3 regions of the Methylomonas sp. MS20 genome follow, and region 3 is predicted to be linked to each of the others. Evidence: riboswitches for the same ligand, from Rfam matches in the RefSeq annotation. Region 3 holds a riboswitch; each other region holds the start of a gene.

Evidence for each region. A riboswitch is a leader RNA that binds a small molecule or an ion and turns the genes downstream of it on or off. The one in region 3 is predicted to bind cyclic di-GMP.
Region 1: linked by a shared signal. The riboswitch ahead of ACQE3D_RS09215 (hypothetical protein) and the one ahead of ACQE3D_RS06670 (VPLPA-CTERM sorting domain-containing protein) in region 3 are both predicted to bind cyclic di-GMP.
Region 2: linked by a shared signal. The riboswitch ahead of ACQE3D_RS02680 (Calx-beta domain-containing protein) and the one ahead of ACQE3D_RS06670 (VPLPA-CTERM sorting domain-containing protein) in region 3 are both predicted to bind cyclic di-GMP.

Annotation. Positions count from the first base shown of each region.
Region 1 is NZ_CP189962.1:2,130,065-2,135,410, forward strand. Features, by position in the region: gene ACQE3D_RS09210 (PAS domain-containing protein) at 1-572, opposite strand, end outside; cyclic di-GMP riboswitch class I at 1,716-1,793, shown strand; gene ACQE3D_RS09215 (hypothetical protein) at 2,120-2,692, shown strand; gene ACQE3D_RS09220 (TetR/AcrR family transcriptional regulator) at 3,246-3,920, opposite strand; gene ACQE3D_RS09225 (MlaA family lipoprotein) at 4,235-4,957, shown strand.
Region 2 is NZ_CP189962.1:607,494-612,839, forward strand. Features, by position in the region: gene ACQE3D_RS02665 (calcium-binding protein) at 1-52, opposite strand, end outside; gene ACQE3D_RS02670 (calcium-binding protein) at 80-556, opposite strand; gene ACQE3D_RS02675 (Calx-beta domain-containing protein) at 569-1,969, opposite strand; gene ACQE3D_RS02680 (Calx-beta domain-containing protein) at 1,960-2,472, opposite strand; cyclic di-GMP riboswitch class I at 2,713-2,787, opposite strand; gene ACQE3D_RS02685 (SIR2 family protein) at 3,421-4,278, shown strand; gene phoU (phosphate signaling complex protein PhoU) at 4,727-5,346, shown strand, end outside.
Region 3 is NZ_CP189962.1:1,515,382-1,520,727, reverse strand. Features, by position in the region: gene ACQE3D_RS06675 (hypothetical protein) at 1-1,434, opposite strand, end outside; gene ACQE3D_RS06670 (VPLPA-CTERM sorting domain-containing protein) at 1,499-2,260, opposite strand; cyclic di-GMP riboswitch class I at 2,298-2,421, opposite strand; gene arsB (ACR3 family arsenite efflux transporter) at 3,319-4,377, opposite strand; gene ACQE3D_RS06660 (ArsI/CadI family heavy metal resistance metalloenzyme) at 4,402-4,845, opposite strand; gene ACQE3D_RS06655 (arsenate reductase ArsC) at 4,871-5,346, opposite strand, start outside.

The DNA of each region.
Region 1 (5,346 bases), 610 kb from region 3:
CCAACCTCCGCTCTGCCGGCGAGCACTTCTTCAACGACTTTATCCTGCGGCATGCCGGTAAAAACGATATCTTTCGGATTAGGTAAATCTAAGCCCTCAGCCTTAAACAAGTATAGCTGCGCCTGGTAACCCCCCAGCGAATCTTCAAAAACGGCTGCTATTTTGCGGTTTTTAATGTCGGCTAAAGAGTTAATATCCGTATGATCCTGAGTCGTGAATATGATGCCGCCAAAACTACTTAAACTGTAATTAGCTTCGCGATTAATTAAAGTTGCCAGCGGCTGAGTTAAGTTGAATTTATGCGAAAGCAGTACATAATGCGAAGGGTTGGTCAACACAAACTCAAAACGGTTTTCTTCTATCGCCCGTACAAGTCCCGGATAATCGAGTACTTTTACCTCAAAATGATAACGTGGAAGCGATTTTGTCAAATATTCGGCCAAGTTATTCCATCTCGCCTGTTCCTGTGGGATGGGCCGAGGGGATAACATCCCGATGGTTACAAGCTCTTCTGCCGAAATAGCGGTGCAAAAAAGCAGTATGCAAAAAAATGAAATGACTTTTGCCGACATATTCTGTTTATAGGTATACGAGAGCTCAAGGAAATTGAATATGTTTATAAGCGTCTAGTAAAAATTTAACCGGAATTCGTGCTCCCAGTCGTCTAAACGCCACCGATTGCGCATAAGCGCTTTTTATCGGTCGTCCGGGCCATGAGCTCATTATTTTGCGCGGTCTACTGTCGAATTTTCCTCAAAAACCCCGGCATTTCCGTTCACCGTCGCATGTTCTAGCTATTTGGCCGCTAATCGGCAACCGCAGATCGGCAGGGAAGGCGAGTGCTTTGATCGCGTCGCGTTCGTCGCGCTTATCCGCCCATCGACCACCGCTTCGATGTTGATGATGTCCAGGCATTGCCCCACCAAGGCCAACGAAGCCTACGAGGTGAATTCCGTTTTTAAAGCCGTCGGTTTGAAGCGGGCCATGATCAGTTCGGTTGAAGGAATGAATGGTAATTGTCCTATATATATCGTTCTGATGACTCATAAGCCTCGGTCAATTTGAACAAACGCCCTGACTGCCATGGCGGAGTATTGGCCTCCGCGATAAAAAAACCTGATCATCATAGTCTTTGCAGATCGAATAGGTGGTTAAATCGATGCCAACACTCGGCTAGATGGCGCGGCGAATCTTTGGGCTTGGATCGCCAGAAGCCACACCGTCAGAGGCCGTTTGGTACCTTCAAACAGCGTCCCCGTTGGTCAGTGGCGCTGGGTGATGACAGGCCGTACATTGACAAAGTTTGCGGGTCTTGACCACGTTAAAACGATAACCACCATAACTTGGGTATTGAAAACCGGCGGTCATCGTGCCTGAAATAGGGTTTCGGCGTACTGGGCATCGGTAGTTTACAGCTTCAGAACATCCATCAAATCGAAGCCTTTTTGAAATTGGATCGGGTTCTTCTTAATCTCAGCATCCTGCAGTCGGACTAATACTTTCATCGGACTTATCGGAGGCTTCTAAGTTGTTGAGGCTCATCGATAATCAGCTTGGACTATGGCATATGCCGCAACAATTAATTAGAACTGTGTCAAATCCCGTAGAGCCGACGGTCGAATGAATTAACAGGGGTTTTTGGTTTTTAATAAGTATATGAAATTTATAGTGATTGTTCTTTGGTCTTTTTATTGCTTTCCAGTAAGTGCTCTATTTTGAGCGCTAGCCAAACCTGTCGCGAGGCAGGGCCGGAAAGCCACGGGTCTTGTAGGCAAGATAGCCGGGTTGCTGTGTCACGGGTAGGGATGCCGGGAAAGACTGCTTTTGCCTCGAAGAGGGTTAAAGCAAGTGACGCACACACAGTTGAGAAGTTTATCCATTCAACCCTTCTTTTTTGAAACAAGGTAATTAAATGAATTTGGAAATTAACGCAATACGCAAAACTAAACTCGCGGGATTGGCTATGATGTTGGCCGCCGCGACTCTGGCCCCGCAAACCGCTAGCGCGGCCCTAGTCTCAGGAACAGCGACCATCTCGCTAAACGGTGTTTGGAACTCGGCGTTTCTCGCTTCAGGATGGGCTCCGACGACTTTTTTCGATTCGTCCTTTAATAACACGATGATAAGCGGCTCTCTCGCCGGCGGAACCGCGATTAGCGGCTTTACCGGTGCTTTCGAGGCACCGATTAACACCAATACGACGACGATCGTCATCGGTGGTTTCGGTACCGCCGGCACCATTCAGGCGACGACGATGGATACCAGCAATTCCTCGGTCGGGGTTATCGGCCTTAGCGGCGCCTTCCGGTTTACCGCTCCTTCGCTGTCAACCTATCTGTCGTCCGAGGATTGGACGTTGCAAAAAATCGGCGGTACATGGAACCTAGTGGACCACTCACCCGGCTTTCCGGACAACACCTTATTCCAACTGGTAAACGTTGTCGATAATCTGGCGACGACCGGCATGCTTGACGGCGACCTGCAGTTTTTGCCTGATCCGGCCCATCAAGCGGGTGGCTTTTCCTACTCGGGCTTTTTGGGTGCTACCGGAGCAAAACTCAGCACGACTATAGGTCATCTGAGCATCGCGCCGGTCGCGGCGGTACCTCTGCCAGCCGCGGCATGGTTGTTTGGCACCGCTTTGTTGAGTTTGTTCGGTATCAACCGCCGCAAAAACAGCATCAGCGCCTAAGTCGTTCATGGAATACGGCGTGGATTTAGCGCTAGATTGCCGCACGATGAGGCTTGCGGTATTCAAGATTAGAATTATTCCAATCGTTCTTGAAAATCATACATTGACCACTGTTGTAGTAGCGGCGTAAACGTTGCGAGAGCACGTCCATGCTTCCCCCTGAGCAGGATTTGGGCCAGGGGGTTGTTTTTTAGCGCTATCCTCCGTTTAAACCTTTTCGAAGATTTCTGATTTGATGGGCCCCTGCTTCAACTAAATGCCACAACCCTGTCAAATCAAACCAACTTAACCCAAATTTTAAGGGTCTCGCGCGGTGTTAGCGGAGAGGCTTTCCACGGCGCCCGACGCAAGATCGTGCCGCCATTGCCAAGGCGTTTATATCCAAAAGGACGTATATCGCCAAAATGGTCTACAACCAGACGACTCGGGTAATGCTGGACGGCCCGACGGATAGTGCCTCCAGGCGAATTTATGGTTGGGAGCGTAAGAATGTTTAGCGCCCGCGTGATACACCCACCAACAAGCGGCCGTGCCAATTGCCAAGACCCTATGCTTAGTTATTTTGGTCGCGCTCCGGGCCGTACGCTCTCATGAAAACGTCGACGGCGCGCTCGACGACATCATGAATCAGGTCAGGCGGCAGTTCATTCAAGATGTTCATCAACCACTGTTCAGACACTTCCGACTCCAACAGTCCGCGAAAGTGGGCCGCAACCACGCGGGGCTCGGCGGGACGCAACCGACCGGCCTTGATGGCTGCGGCAAAATAGTCTTCCAAATATTTCATGCCTACACCTGGGCCGCGCTCGAAAAACAGTCGGCCGACATCCCCACTGCCGGACGCGGCGATAATCATGCGCCTCACCGCCAGTTTTTCCGGCGTGAAGAACGTACTCAGCACGCGCTCTCCAACCAGTTTTAAAGTGGAGGCAACGTTCTCCGATGGTTGAAGCAGCGCAACCGTTAAGCGCAATTCATCGTTGTAAAGATACGCCGATTCGCCTTCGTAAATTTTCTGAAACATTCCCTTGTGGTGGTCTGCGGAAGACTCCACCAATTCCAGGAATAGCTCGTTCTTGGAGCTGAAGTAGCCGTAAACAGTCGCTTTCGATACGCAGGCCAACGTTGCGATATCCGACATCGTCGCGCCTTCGAAACCTAATTTCTCAAATGCAATCTTTGCCGCCTCCAAGATAGTCTGGCGACGTTCAGGGCTTTTTTTTCTCAACGGGGGGACTCCTTAACTAAACCAATGAGTTCATTTTTGCTTGACAAAAGGAATCTGTCAAATTTAATATTAACCATACCGTTCAGTTTAGTTATTGCGCGACATGACACTCCTATGCTGAAGCGAAAGATGTGAAAACTGATTTCAATGAATCCTAGAGCTTCGTATCGAGCCGCGAAACAACCAGGCTCGAATACCTGAGTTGTCGCCTCGCACCCCCGAAATCGCGCTGATTGTGTTTTAGAGGGAAGACTTTTAAGTCGCTCTTGCTTTTTACTCAACCTGTCCCATGAGGATTAATCGCTATGCACTGTATGAGAACTGAAACATTTTGCGCAGTCGGCGCGCTGGCTTTGTTATCCGCTTGCGCTTCAACGCCGACAACGGACCCTAGAGACCCGTACGAAAACTACAACAGAAAAGTTCAATCGTTTAACGACGGTTTGGATGATTATGTGATGAAACCGGTGGCGGAGGGCTACAAGTGGTTGATGCCAGATTTTGCCGATCAAGGGATTAGCAATTTCTTTAGCAACATTGGCGAAATCGGCGTGATTGCCAACGATGCTCTGCAAGGCAATTTTTCCCAATCGGGCGAGGATGGTGCTCGATTTTTGATCAACAGTACCGCTGGCTTAGGTGGCTTCATCGATGTAGGCGCCATGCTGGATCTACCCAAGCACGACGAAAGTTTCGACAAAACGCTTGCTGTATGGGGAATGGATACCGGGTCTTACTTGGTGTTGCCGTTGGTCGGTCCAAGTTCGACGCGCGGCCTTGGGGGGATAGCGGGCGACGCCGCGTTTAACCCGACCACTTACCTTGGTGCGTCTTTTGCCGTATCAGGGTTATCGGGAGCGGTCCGCGCCATAGATAAACGGGCAGACAATTTGGAAAAGGGAAAAATCATCGATGAAGCGGCGATCGATCGTTACGAGTTTTTCAAAAATGCTTATTTTTCGAGAAAAAGCTATGCGGTTGAAATAGGCGGCGTCCAGGAAACGGTGCCATTGGAACTCAACGGTTCCTCGGAGTGACGGTACTTGAGGGGCATTGGAGCCAGATCGGAATTGCCATCTGCATAACCCCGTATTCTAGTTACCAAACGACTATCCCGGATTTCGTCAACCATCTTTTTCCAAGCTAACGATCATGAAACCGCTGCATCTCCCCGGTAAATGACAGCCATTGCGTAGCAGCGGTTTTAGCCGCGATTGACAGCGTTCCGACACCCTGGGTGGTGCATCCATTGACTTTCATAGTAAATCGGAAGTCGGTCTAGTCATAACACCCTCGCGCCAGCATCACGTCATTTGACAGCACCGAAAAGTGTCAATTTTCAGAGACCGATCAAAAAATTTATGGTGGAGTGCTTGTCGGAACGCAATTTTTCGGGAATAATAAAAACGAAACATTTTATTTTTAT
Region 2 (5,346 bases), 910 kb from region 3:
CGGTCAGCGTGTCGTTCAGGCTACTACCGGTCAGATTCTCGAAATTGCTCAAGGTGTCGGTGCCGGCGCCTATCGTGTTCTAAGCGGTTGTCAGACCCAGATTGACGGTCACCCCTGCGGACGATCCGCCGTAAGACGCGGTATCGGTGCCGGCACCGCCGTCCATCACGTCGTTGCCCAAGCCGCCGATTATCACGTTATTTCCGGCGTTGCCTGTCAGCGTGTCGTTAAGATTGCTACCGGTCAGATTCTCGAAATTGCTCAGCGTATCGATGCCGGCGCCGGCTCCGCCGTCCATGATGTCGTCGCCGACGTCGCCCAGGATAGTATTGGCACCGGCATTGCCGGTAATCGTATTGTTTAGCGCGTTGCCGATGCCGGTCACGGCATTGCCGGCTAGCCTTAAAATTTCCACGTTCGCGCCCAAGGTATGCGACGACAAATAACTGATGACGGTGTCGGTGCCGTTACCGCCGGATTCGCTATAACTGTCGCCGCTTTGTTCGATGATATAGGTGTCGTTACCGGCGCCGCCGGCGTAACTGTCGTTACCCAAGCCGCCGTCGAATCAATCGTCGCCGTTATTGCCGCTCAGCGAATCGGCGAATTCCGTCCCTTTCGAGACGTCATGCCCGCTGGTACCGTTGATTACAACTGGCGCGACCGGCGCGGGGCTCTCGTTATCGATAATGGTAGCGGTCGCTAAAGGCGTGGCAATCGTGGCATTGACCGCGCCGTTGAGAGTTAGCGTAAAGTTTTCGAGCGTGGTTTCCGCGACGATGTCGTCGGCTAACGTGATTCGCACCGATTTGGTGATTTCGCCGGGCGCGAACACCAACGTGCCACTGGCGTTTGAAAAATCGCCGCCACTGGTGGCCGTGCTGCTGGCGGTCGAATAATTCACTTTAACCTGGGACGCGCTGGGCGCCGATAAGGAGACCAGAAAGTCGACCGTACCCTTGGTTTCCAACGCCACCGCTTCGGCGATTGTGATTGATGGCAACGCCGCCGGAGCGGCATCGCTGTTGGCGATCACGACATGCGAAATGGCATCGCCAATGGTGGCGCCGATCGGGCTGGACAACACGACATCGAAGGACTCGAAGCCTTCCGCCGCCGTGTCGTTCAAAATGCCGAACACGACTGTTTTGGCAACTTCGCCTGGCAAGAATGCCACTTTCCCGAACGGGAAGCTCCGGAAATCGCCGCCGTCCGTCGCTATCACGTTTTGCGAGCCGACATTCAGCGTCACGTTGCCGGTGGACGGTTTATCTAAAATCACGGTCACGCTGACGGTTTGCGCGCTTTCGTCGACTACCGCGTCGGTAATACGAGCAATGGGCGTGCCGGAGGCGGCGTCGTTGTCGATGATGTCGGCGATCGCGCGTTCGTCGGCGATGGTGGCGTTGGCGCTGGGCGAGTACAGGTCCTGGAAGAAGTTTTGCAGGGATTCGGGGCTGACGTCGTTGGTCAGTTTGACCCGCACTGTCTTTTCGGTTTCACCGGCCGCGAAGGTCAAAAAGCCGGACTGGCTATCGAAATCGCTACCGCTGCCGGCCGTGCCGCCGACGGTGGTGTAATTCACTTTCACCGTGCCGGTGTTGGGTTTGTCCAGCCGGACAATGAAGTCGGCGTAGGCTTGCGATTCGTCCACCACCAGATCGTCCACGTAAATATTCGAGTTGGTCACCGCCGCCGCGTCGTTTTCGAAGATGATCGCGGTGCCGGTGCCGTCCAGGGTGGTGGCGTTGCTTAGGCTGGACAGCACCAGATTGAAGGCTTCCGAGCTTTCCGCCGCCGTGTCGTTGATCAGGGTGACCTTGACGGTCTTGGCGGTTTCGCCGGGTGCGAACACCAGGCTGCCGCTGGCGGCCACGTAGTCGGAGCCGGCGCTGGCGCTGCCGTTTTGGGTGGCGTAGTTCATGGTCACCACGCTGGTGGACGGCCGGTCCAGGGTAATCACGAACACGGCTTCCCTGCCGGGTCGGAGCCGGCGCTGGCGCTGCCGTTTTGAGTGGCGTAGTTCATGGTCACCACGCTGGTGGATGGCCGGTCCAGGGTAATCACGAACACCGCCTCCTTGGTGGCCTCATCGACGATGAAGTCGTTGATGCCGACCACCGGCGTGCCGGAGGCGGCGTCGTTATCGACGATGCTGGCCATGCCCCATTCGTCGGCGACGGTGGCGTTGGCGCTGGGCGCGGTCAGCCGTAGGAAGAAGTTTTGCAGCGATTCCAGCGCCGTGTCGTTGATGATCGGCACGCTAACCGTTTTAGTCAACTCGCCGGCCAAAAAGCTCAGTGTCCCGTTTACGCCGGTAAAATCACTCCCGCTGGTCGCGGTACCGTTTGACGTTGAGTAATTCACCGTAACCGTTGTCGCGTTTGCGACATCGAGTCTCACGGTAAATACCGCATTGCCATTGGTTTCGTCTACAAACAGATCATCAACCGAAATCATACTAATCGCCACGGCGCTTCTCCTAGAAGATTGTTATTTTTAATTTTCACGCGAAATTAACCCGACGATTTGGCGACGAAATGGCGATTGACGCTGGCTCAAGGAAAAGTGCGCGCAAAAAACCGTTCTCGCCACCGATAAAATCGGCGAGTCGTGTTGGTTAACCGGGTAATGAGTGGGGATAGATGAGATGAGGCAATATATGGCCTAGACTCGGAAAGCGCCCGCAACTGGTATCTTGTTAACTTGCCCTCAGGCAGTCCGGCTGTCCGATCTGGATCCGCGACTTTCCGCCCCTATTTTCCAATAGGTTTAGCTAATCTGAATGGGGTGATGTTAAGGACAGCGACGCGCTTTTGTCAACCACGAGTCGGCGCTAGATTTTCGAGCTGTTTTTTCTTGCGATGGCAATGATTTCATTAACTTGACTGCTAGCGGTTTCCTGGTTTTTCTGGAGCCGATTCTTCAAGTAGTTTGCCGATAAGCCCTTTTTGCTTGTGTTTGGCACTGGCGCGTTGTTGTCCATGGGCATTCGGATTTTATATCGGCACTAAGGCTAATCCCAGTCTCTCAAAATGCCGTTGACCCATGGCAATTAAAAGGTGTTAGAAGCCATGCTAAGGTGTCTAACACGATACGCCGTTGCGTCTTTCGGTTTCTGGGTCCAATTCAAGCTATCTATCCAGGAATGTGTTCCACTGCGGTTCTCCTCAACGCCTCGGCTTTGCGTTTCCGAGGGTTGCGTTCCGAACTTCCAGCAATTAGCTTGGGTTTGATAGCAGAACCGCGTTTGTAGCAGAGCCGACAAAACCACTGAATTTTATACGGTTGTTGCCAGCCGGCTGCCGGCAGCCGAATTCCGGATGCCTTGCCGTACATGGGCTGGCGAGGCGCCGGTAAAATTGGATTGAAATTTGCTTTACCCCGGTATCCTTCACCTTCTTTTACATGGGGCGCAATATGTCGAACAGTGTTTTTTCCGAAATCTTGAGCGGCTTGTACGACAATCAAGTCATACCTTATCTGGGACCTGGCGTGGTGTTCGACGCCCAGAACAAACTGACTCGCGAGCCCATGCCGGCCGATAGCGATAGCTTGATTCTGGCGATGAACGGTGGCAAACCGATGGCGCCGAAATTGATGTACGAATTTCCGCGCGCCGCGATGAACCAGGAACTGAAGCGCGGCCGCTCGTTTCTGACCCAGTTTCTGGACAAAACTTACGGCGATGCCCAATACACTCGGGCGGCGCTGCACGATTGGCTGGCCGAATGGCGGCCCAAATACGTCATCGATATCAACCGAGACACCCAGTTGCAGGATAGCTATTCCGACGAAGAGCATACCTTGGTCGTCGGTGTCGCTCGGATTACCGCTACCGCGTTCCGGTTTAGAATTTACCATTACGACGGCTCCAGCTATTTCGAAATCCCGCAAGAACAAGTCGACAAGAAGTTGCCGGTACTGTTTAAGCCGATGGGCACGCCACGCCCCGAAGCTAACTATGTCGTTTCCGATGCCGACTATGTCGATTACATCACGGAGCTAATGGGCGGCTTCGCGATTCCGGATTTCTTGAAGGATTACCGCAAAGGCAAGAAATATCTGCTGATCGGCTTGCCGCTGAACCGCGACTCCGAGCGCATGGTGATGAGCGACATCGTCTATTCCGCCGCCGAGCCGAAAGGTTGGTTTATGCGCAAGAATCCGACCCCCAAGGAAATACGCTTTAGCGAACGTCTGGGCTTTGAATTGATCGACGCCGATGTGCAAGAGTTCTTGCAGGCCGTGCAAGGCAGCGCGGTCGCCGCGGCGTAATCCTTGGCCGTAAGCAAACCCGGTTCGGTCGTCAGGCGCGGATTGGGTTTGCGCTTTCTGGCCGAACGAACCGTGGCAATAGTGGTTCGCCAGCGGCAAACCCCGATAACTCCCGTCGTTTGGCCAAAATCCAAGTTTCTAACACCGCAAGCGTAACGTAGTTTGTCTTGTCGATCGGGCTCTGGTCGAATCGTCGGCGCGATGAGTTATTGGCTCGGTCTGGCGGACGGAAGGACCGCTCGCGCTAAACACGGGCAATGTCGCGTCGTTCCATCCGCGCCGGCACAAACCGGCTGCCTCATTAACCTTTTACGATGTTATTGGTTTGGCTGTCCGCCTCGGCTTACGGGGATTGTCGTTCCGGATAGCGGTCCTGTCACATTCCTGTAACTTGTTGGGCTTACAGTCAGGCATTTCCGGCTTTGGGCCGTTTTACGAGTGGCGAACGATGACGACTTTGAGCGAGAGCGCGACTGGCGCGCACACTGTGCGGGCATTCGACGATGAATTGCAGCAGTTACACAGCTTGTTGCTGACGATGACCGAACTGCTGATGCGGCAGTTGGAACAGGCGATGCGGGCACTGGACGCCGGCGATATGGATTTGGCGGAGAAGGTACTGGCGCGTGCCAGCAAGGTCAAACATTGCGAAACTCGAATCGACAACGAGGTCTTGGCGCTGATCGCCAGACGCTGCCCGGTGGCTAACGATCTGCGCACGGCAATTTCCAGTTCGAAAATCGTTGTCGAGCTGGCGAAAATCGGCGAGGAGCTTGCGGACTTCACCCGATTGATCACGGTGCTATACGATCCGGATACCAGCGACCCGAATCCCAAGCTACTGGCCGACATTATCAAGATCGGCGATTTGATCAGGCTGATGTTGAGCAAGTTGATTCAGGCGTTGGAGCAGAGCGACACCGAACCGGCCTACGCCTTGTTGCGTCACGACAGGGATTACGAAATCGAGTTGCAGGAAGGTATACGCCACCAGTTGGCCCTGGTGCTGAAGGACGTCAGGATGACGCGCCGCGCGCTGGATGTGATGCAAATGATGAAAGCGCTAGA
Region 3 (5,346 bases):
GGTGTGGGTGAAACCGGCGTTCAGCGCCGCCATCACTTCCGGCGCGCCGGCTGAAGTAATGATCGCGTTGGTCAGTTTTTTCAGGTTAGCGTCGGAAAAGTGGTCGGTCCAATATTGGAAAGTGTTTTCCGCCCAGTCCTTGTATTTGCCGTTGACTACGTTAGCCAGGGTCGGCGCTACGCCATCGACTTTAACAAAACGGAAGTTGCTGGATACGGCGGTCTTTTTCTCCAGAGACTGGATACCGACCGCCCAGCGCACACCGTAGGTGTTATCGAAACCGTTGGCGGCGTTGCTGCCGTCGTTCAGCTCGTCCAAGCAGTTGCCGACCGAACCCGAGGTGTTGTTCTCGTGGATCATCGGATAGCCGTCGCCTTCGCCGAAACCCAAGGCCAGTGCGTCGGAAGCCGGAGCCGTCGCGGAAGCAGCCGAAGTACAAGGATCATGCAGGAACTTGATATTGGATTGAGCTTGGGTACCGGAACCGTTTTCGCGGCGGCAGGTATGCAACAACGAGGAACCCGGCAAGTAAGCGGCGGCATTGGCTTGGACCCAATCGTACAAACCGGTGGAACCGGTCACTTTCAATTGGTTCCAGTCCGCCCAGCTGCCCGCATGAATCGATGCGATTTGAGCCGAGCTCAGGCTAGGCATGCAGGCCTCGGTTTCGGCACCAACCGCGCAGCCCGCCAAGGAACCGTTGGCGATTTGGGCGGCTTGCAATGCAAAATACAGTTTTTTGGTGACGGGCACGCCGAAGGTCACCGCCGAAGCGCTTTTCACGGTCATTTTAGCGACATCGTCGGATGTTACATCCGAATAACCGACCGGAGCGTTGTTACCGATAAATTGCCCCGGGTCGACGTCGGAAATGCCGAAGTCGGAGATGTGGGTGCTGTATTTGCTGGCGTCGGCCAAGTCGTAAGGGCAGGTGATCAAACCCAGCGTCGAACCGGCGACCGGCAAGGTATTGGAGGTGCAAGCCGAGCTGATTTTCAAATACTCGATCGTGGCGGCGGCGGTGTCGCCGTTGGCTTCGGCGATGATAGGGCTGACGCCGAACGCGGAACCGCCGGCGCTACGTTTGTAGACCAAGATGTAAGGCTTGTTGGTCGGCACATTGCTGTTGGTAGTAGCGCGAGTGCACAAATAAGCGTTTTGGTCGGAACCGGTCAGGCTATCTTTGTATTTCCAGACTTTTTTAGTGGTGTCGCAGACTTTATCGGCGGCCGGTACCGATGAATCGGTGATCAGTTTTTCGATGAAGTTGACCGCCGCGGAGGCGCCGGACAGATACAACACGTTGGTTTGACTGGCATCAATGATGGGCAGGTTGTTGCCGTCGACCGGAATCGGATCGTTGACGGTCGCGGCTTGCACACCTGATGCGGCCAACAGAGCGCTGATCGCGGTGCCTAATACTAAGTTTTTCATGGGTAGTTCCTCGAGTTATCAATCGTGAAAACCGGAGCGGCGCCAACGCCGCTCCGAATACCGCTTATGCGGCGGCGTATTTGCGGCGAGTCGCGCGCAACATGCCCATCAGGCCGGCGCCGAACATCCAAACCGCGGCCGGCAGCGGCACGTTGGCCGGGGCCGGACCGAAGCTCAGCAGATTGCCGGCCAGGGTCCATTTACCGGCGGCCAGGGTATGGGCTTGAGTGCCGTTGTAGTACCAGAAGTCGCCGGAGGTACCGTAGGCGATATTGGCTTGGGCCAAGCTGACCGTACCGAAGATGCTGTTGAAGTCATTGTGTTGTCCGGTATTCGGGGTGTCTGCGTCAGACACCAGTGAACTCAGATTCGCGGCATAGTCGCTGGCGGAAGCACCAGGGGTAGCTTTGACTTGACCGGTAGTGATCTGGTTTGCATGGTTTTTGATCGCAGTACCAGGGACTGTGGATTGTTGCAAGCTGTTGTATTTAGCGATCTCGGTCATGCCGGTGATCAACTGCTTGGAACCGTAACCGACGGCAATCGCGAACTTGGTCTGAGAGGCATCCATGCCGCTGGCGAAGGTATTCCAGTTGTCATTGAGGCTCAAATCGTAGCTCAGCGTATAACTGTCGTTGTTGACGTTGGCGATCAGATCGCTCATCAACAACCCCAAATCCAGCGTGAACGTCAAGGTTTGGCTTTTGTCGTAAACCGACAAATAGGCCTCGGCTGTGGCGGCGCTAGTATTGTTGATCGCCGCATTCGCCGCGCCGGTGGCAGCGAACATCGCCGCCGCCAACAAGGCTTTGTTTAAAGATTTCATAATGGTTTCCTTATGTTTAAGATTTAAAAATACATAAGGTGACAGCCCAGCCGTCTTGGCTTGTCGGCTTCCTACCGCCCGCCGCCATCCCCGGCGACCGACCCAAGCCAAGACCTGAAACTTTCCGTCCCCGCCTCGCGGCGAGTTTGGCTTTTACACGCTTACCTGCTCACTAAACTTCTAACACGTCGAGTGGTGTCGCTATCCCCGCTACCATGTGTCCGTATTGCAACCTACTCCCTACCTTCTTCCTCTTGCCGCTCCCTTCGCTGGTCTTCCCTGTTCCCTGTAATTCCGCGTCAACCAAGATCCCGCGGCTCCCTGCCATCTCAGTTGCGGCGAATTATTCCAAACAAATCAATAAGTTTCCGTTACAGCTCTGTTAAAGAATCGTGAAATGTATTACATGCGTGATACGCCGAAACATCGCCGAATGCCGCAGCACGTTGTTTTTCAAGGGCGAATCGTTGCCGCCACGGACCGCGTACCTAACAGGCTAAATTGGGCGCATCCGACATGGACTGTCGAATTTGGCGTGCGGCATCGGCCGCCCGCCCAACGATTGCAGGACTTAACATTGGCCGGAAACGAATATCGGCGAGAGGGCAACTGTGCTAATCGTTAGACGCTGTCGCGGGGACCAAGCACTGATGGACTGACTTTGCCCGGCGTTGCAAACGCGCTAACCGCAGTTATCGGCGATTCGCGGCTAAACACGCGGTCGCCGCTAAAACGCCGCCTACCGGAGTTTCCCAAACGGGAAAACTATAGCTTGCAAAGTCAGGATGCCCGTGGCATTGGGAATGGCGTGTTTGTGCTTCCCCGCCGGAGCGGGACCTATTAACCCGGCTCTTAAATACCGTTCGCCCTGTCGAAGGGCACGCCGGTCCGGACTTAGACCGGCTCAGCCCGAGAAACACCAGTGAGAAATAGGGCCGGATGTAGAGGGCATGCGGCGGCTGACGCCGAATTGCGAGAAATTGACCGAAACCGAGGTTACAGGGGGATCGATCGTTCGAAAAAGCCGGTGCTGGCGAGAACGCCGAAACCTGCCGGGACTAGCGCCCGACAAACCAGCGCTGTTGAATCGCGAACGCGACGTTCACCAAGCCGACCATGACCGGCACTTCGATCAGCGGCCCAATCACCGCCGCGAAAGCCGCGCCGCTGTCGATGCCGAACACCGCCACCGCCACCGCGATCGCCAATTCGAAGTTGTTGCTGGCGGCGGTAAAGGCCAAGGTCGTGGTTTGGCCGTAGTCGGCGCCGATTAGTTTGCCCATCGCGAAACTGACCAGAAACATCGCGACGAAATAAATCAGCAGCGGTAACGCGATGCGCAACACGTCGAGCGGCAATTGCACGATCAATTCGCCCTTCAACGAGAACATCGTCACGATCGTAAACAGTAACGCGATCAGCGTCAGCGGGCTGATTTTGGGTACGAAACGCTGCTGGTACCAATCCTTGCCCTTGGCTCTGACCAACAGCCAACGCGTCGCGAAACCGGCGATGAACGGAATCCCCAGATAAATAAACACGCTTTGGGCAATATCGGCGACCGTCACCGCCACCAAACTGCCCGGCAAACCGAACAGCGGCGGCAACACGGTGACGAACAACCAGGCATAAACCCCGAAAAACAGCACTTGAAACACACTGTTAAAGGCCACTAGCCCGGCGCAGTAGTCGTTATCGCCGCGCGCCAGTTCGTTCCAGACGATCACCATCGCAATGCAACGGGCCAGGCCAATCAGGATCAAGCCGGTCATGTATTCCGGATAGTCGGCTAAAAATCCGATCGCCAAGCCGAACATCAACAGCGGACCGATCAGCCAGTTTTGCACCAGCGACAGCGCCAACACCCGGCCGTTACGAAACACGTCGCCGAGTTCCTCGTAACGCACTTTCGCCAGCGGCGGATACATCATCAAAATCAAACCGATCGCAATCGGGACGTTGGTGGTGCCGACCGAAGCCTGGGCGTTCAGGCGATTCACCTGTTCCGGAAACGCAAAGCCGATGCCCACACCCAGCAACATCGCGAGAAATATCCACAAGGTTAGGAAGCGGTCCAAAAACGACAAGCGCGGCTGCGGGCAGATTGGCAAATTCATCGTGGAAAACCTCGAACTGTTCGATCAGATAGGGCTGCAATTCGACGAAGGACCGCAGCAACTCGCGGCGCTATCGGTCGGCAAATCGGCGTCTTTACCGAATATCGGAATGCTTTTCAACGAATGAAAAGCTTCCCAGGGGACGCCTTGCGGATCGACCGTCCAGTATTTGTCCGATTCGGCGTAGCAGCAGGCGGCCTGTTTTTGCTCCATGATCGGCAACGCCGCCTGTTGCAGCACCTGCTGAATTTCGGTCAAGGCCTGCTCCGATTCGACTTGAATGCCGAGATGATCCACGCCCGCTGCTCGGCTCCGGTTGGAGATCGCGAAGTTGATGCGCGGATCGTCCAGCATCCATTTGGCGTAATCGTCGTGGACGACGCTGGGTTCGGCTTGGAACAGCGCACTGTAGAACGCAATGTTCCGTTGTAGATCGTCGACGGCAAGGTGAATATGGAAACGTTTCATAAGGCTGTTTTCTCCGCGAGAGGGGTTAAGGTAACAAGGCGCCGATGCGATCCAGTTCGGCCTTAAAACGCTCGGGATCGTTTTTCAATTCATTCAACGGCAAGTCCAGAAACCGCTCGATCCGGTAACGCACGATCCCGTAGGCAGTTTCGAAAGCGGCTTTGATTTGTTCCGGGCTGCCTTCGGCGTGCGCCGGATCGTCCACGCCCCAATGGCTACGCAAGGCCGGGCCGAGATAAGCAGGACAAGTTTCGTTGGCGGCATTGGCGCAGACGCTGATCACGATATCCGGGGTCACCGGCAAATCGTTCCAGGATTTGCTGAAATAACCGGCCGTGGATATCCCTTTTTCTTCGAGTATCGCCATCGCGCCGTCGTTCAGCCGGCCGATCGGCCGGCTGCCGGCGCTGATCGCGTGCCAGCCCTTGGGCGCCAAGTGATTGAAGATCGCTTCGCCCATCAGCGAGCGGCAGGAGTTGCCTGTACACAGAAATAAAACGT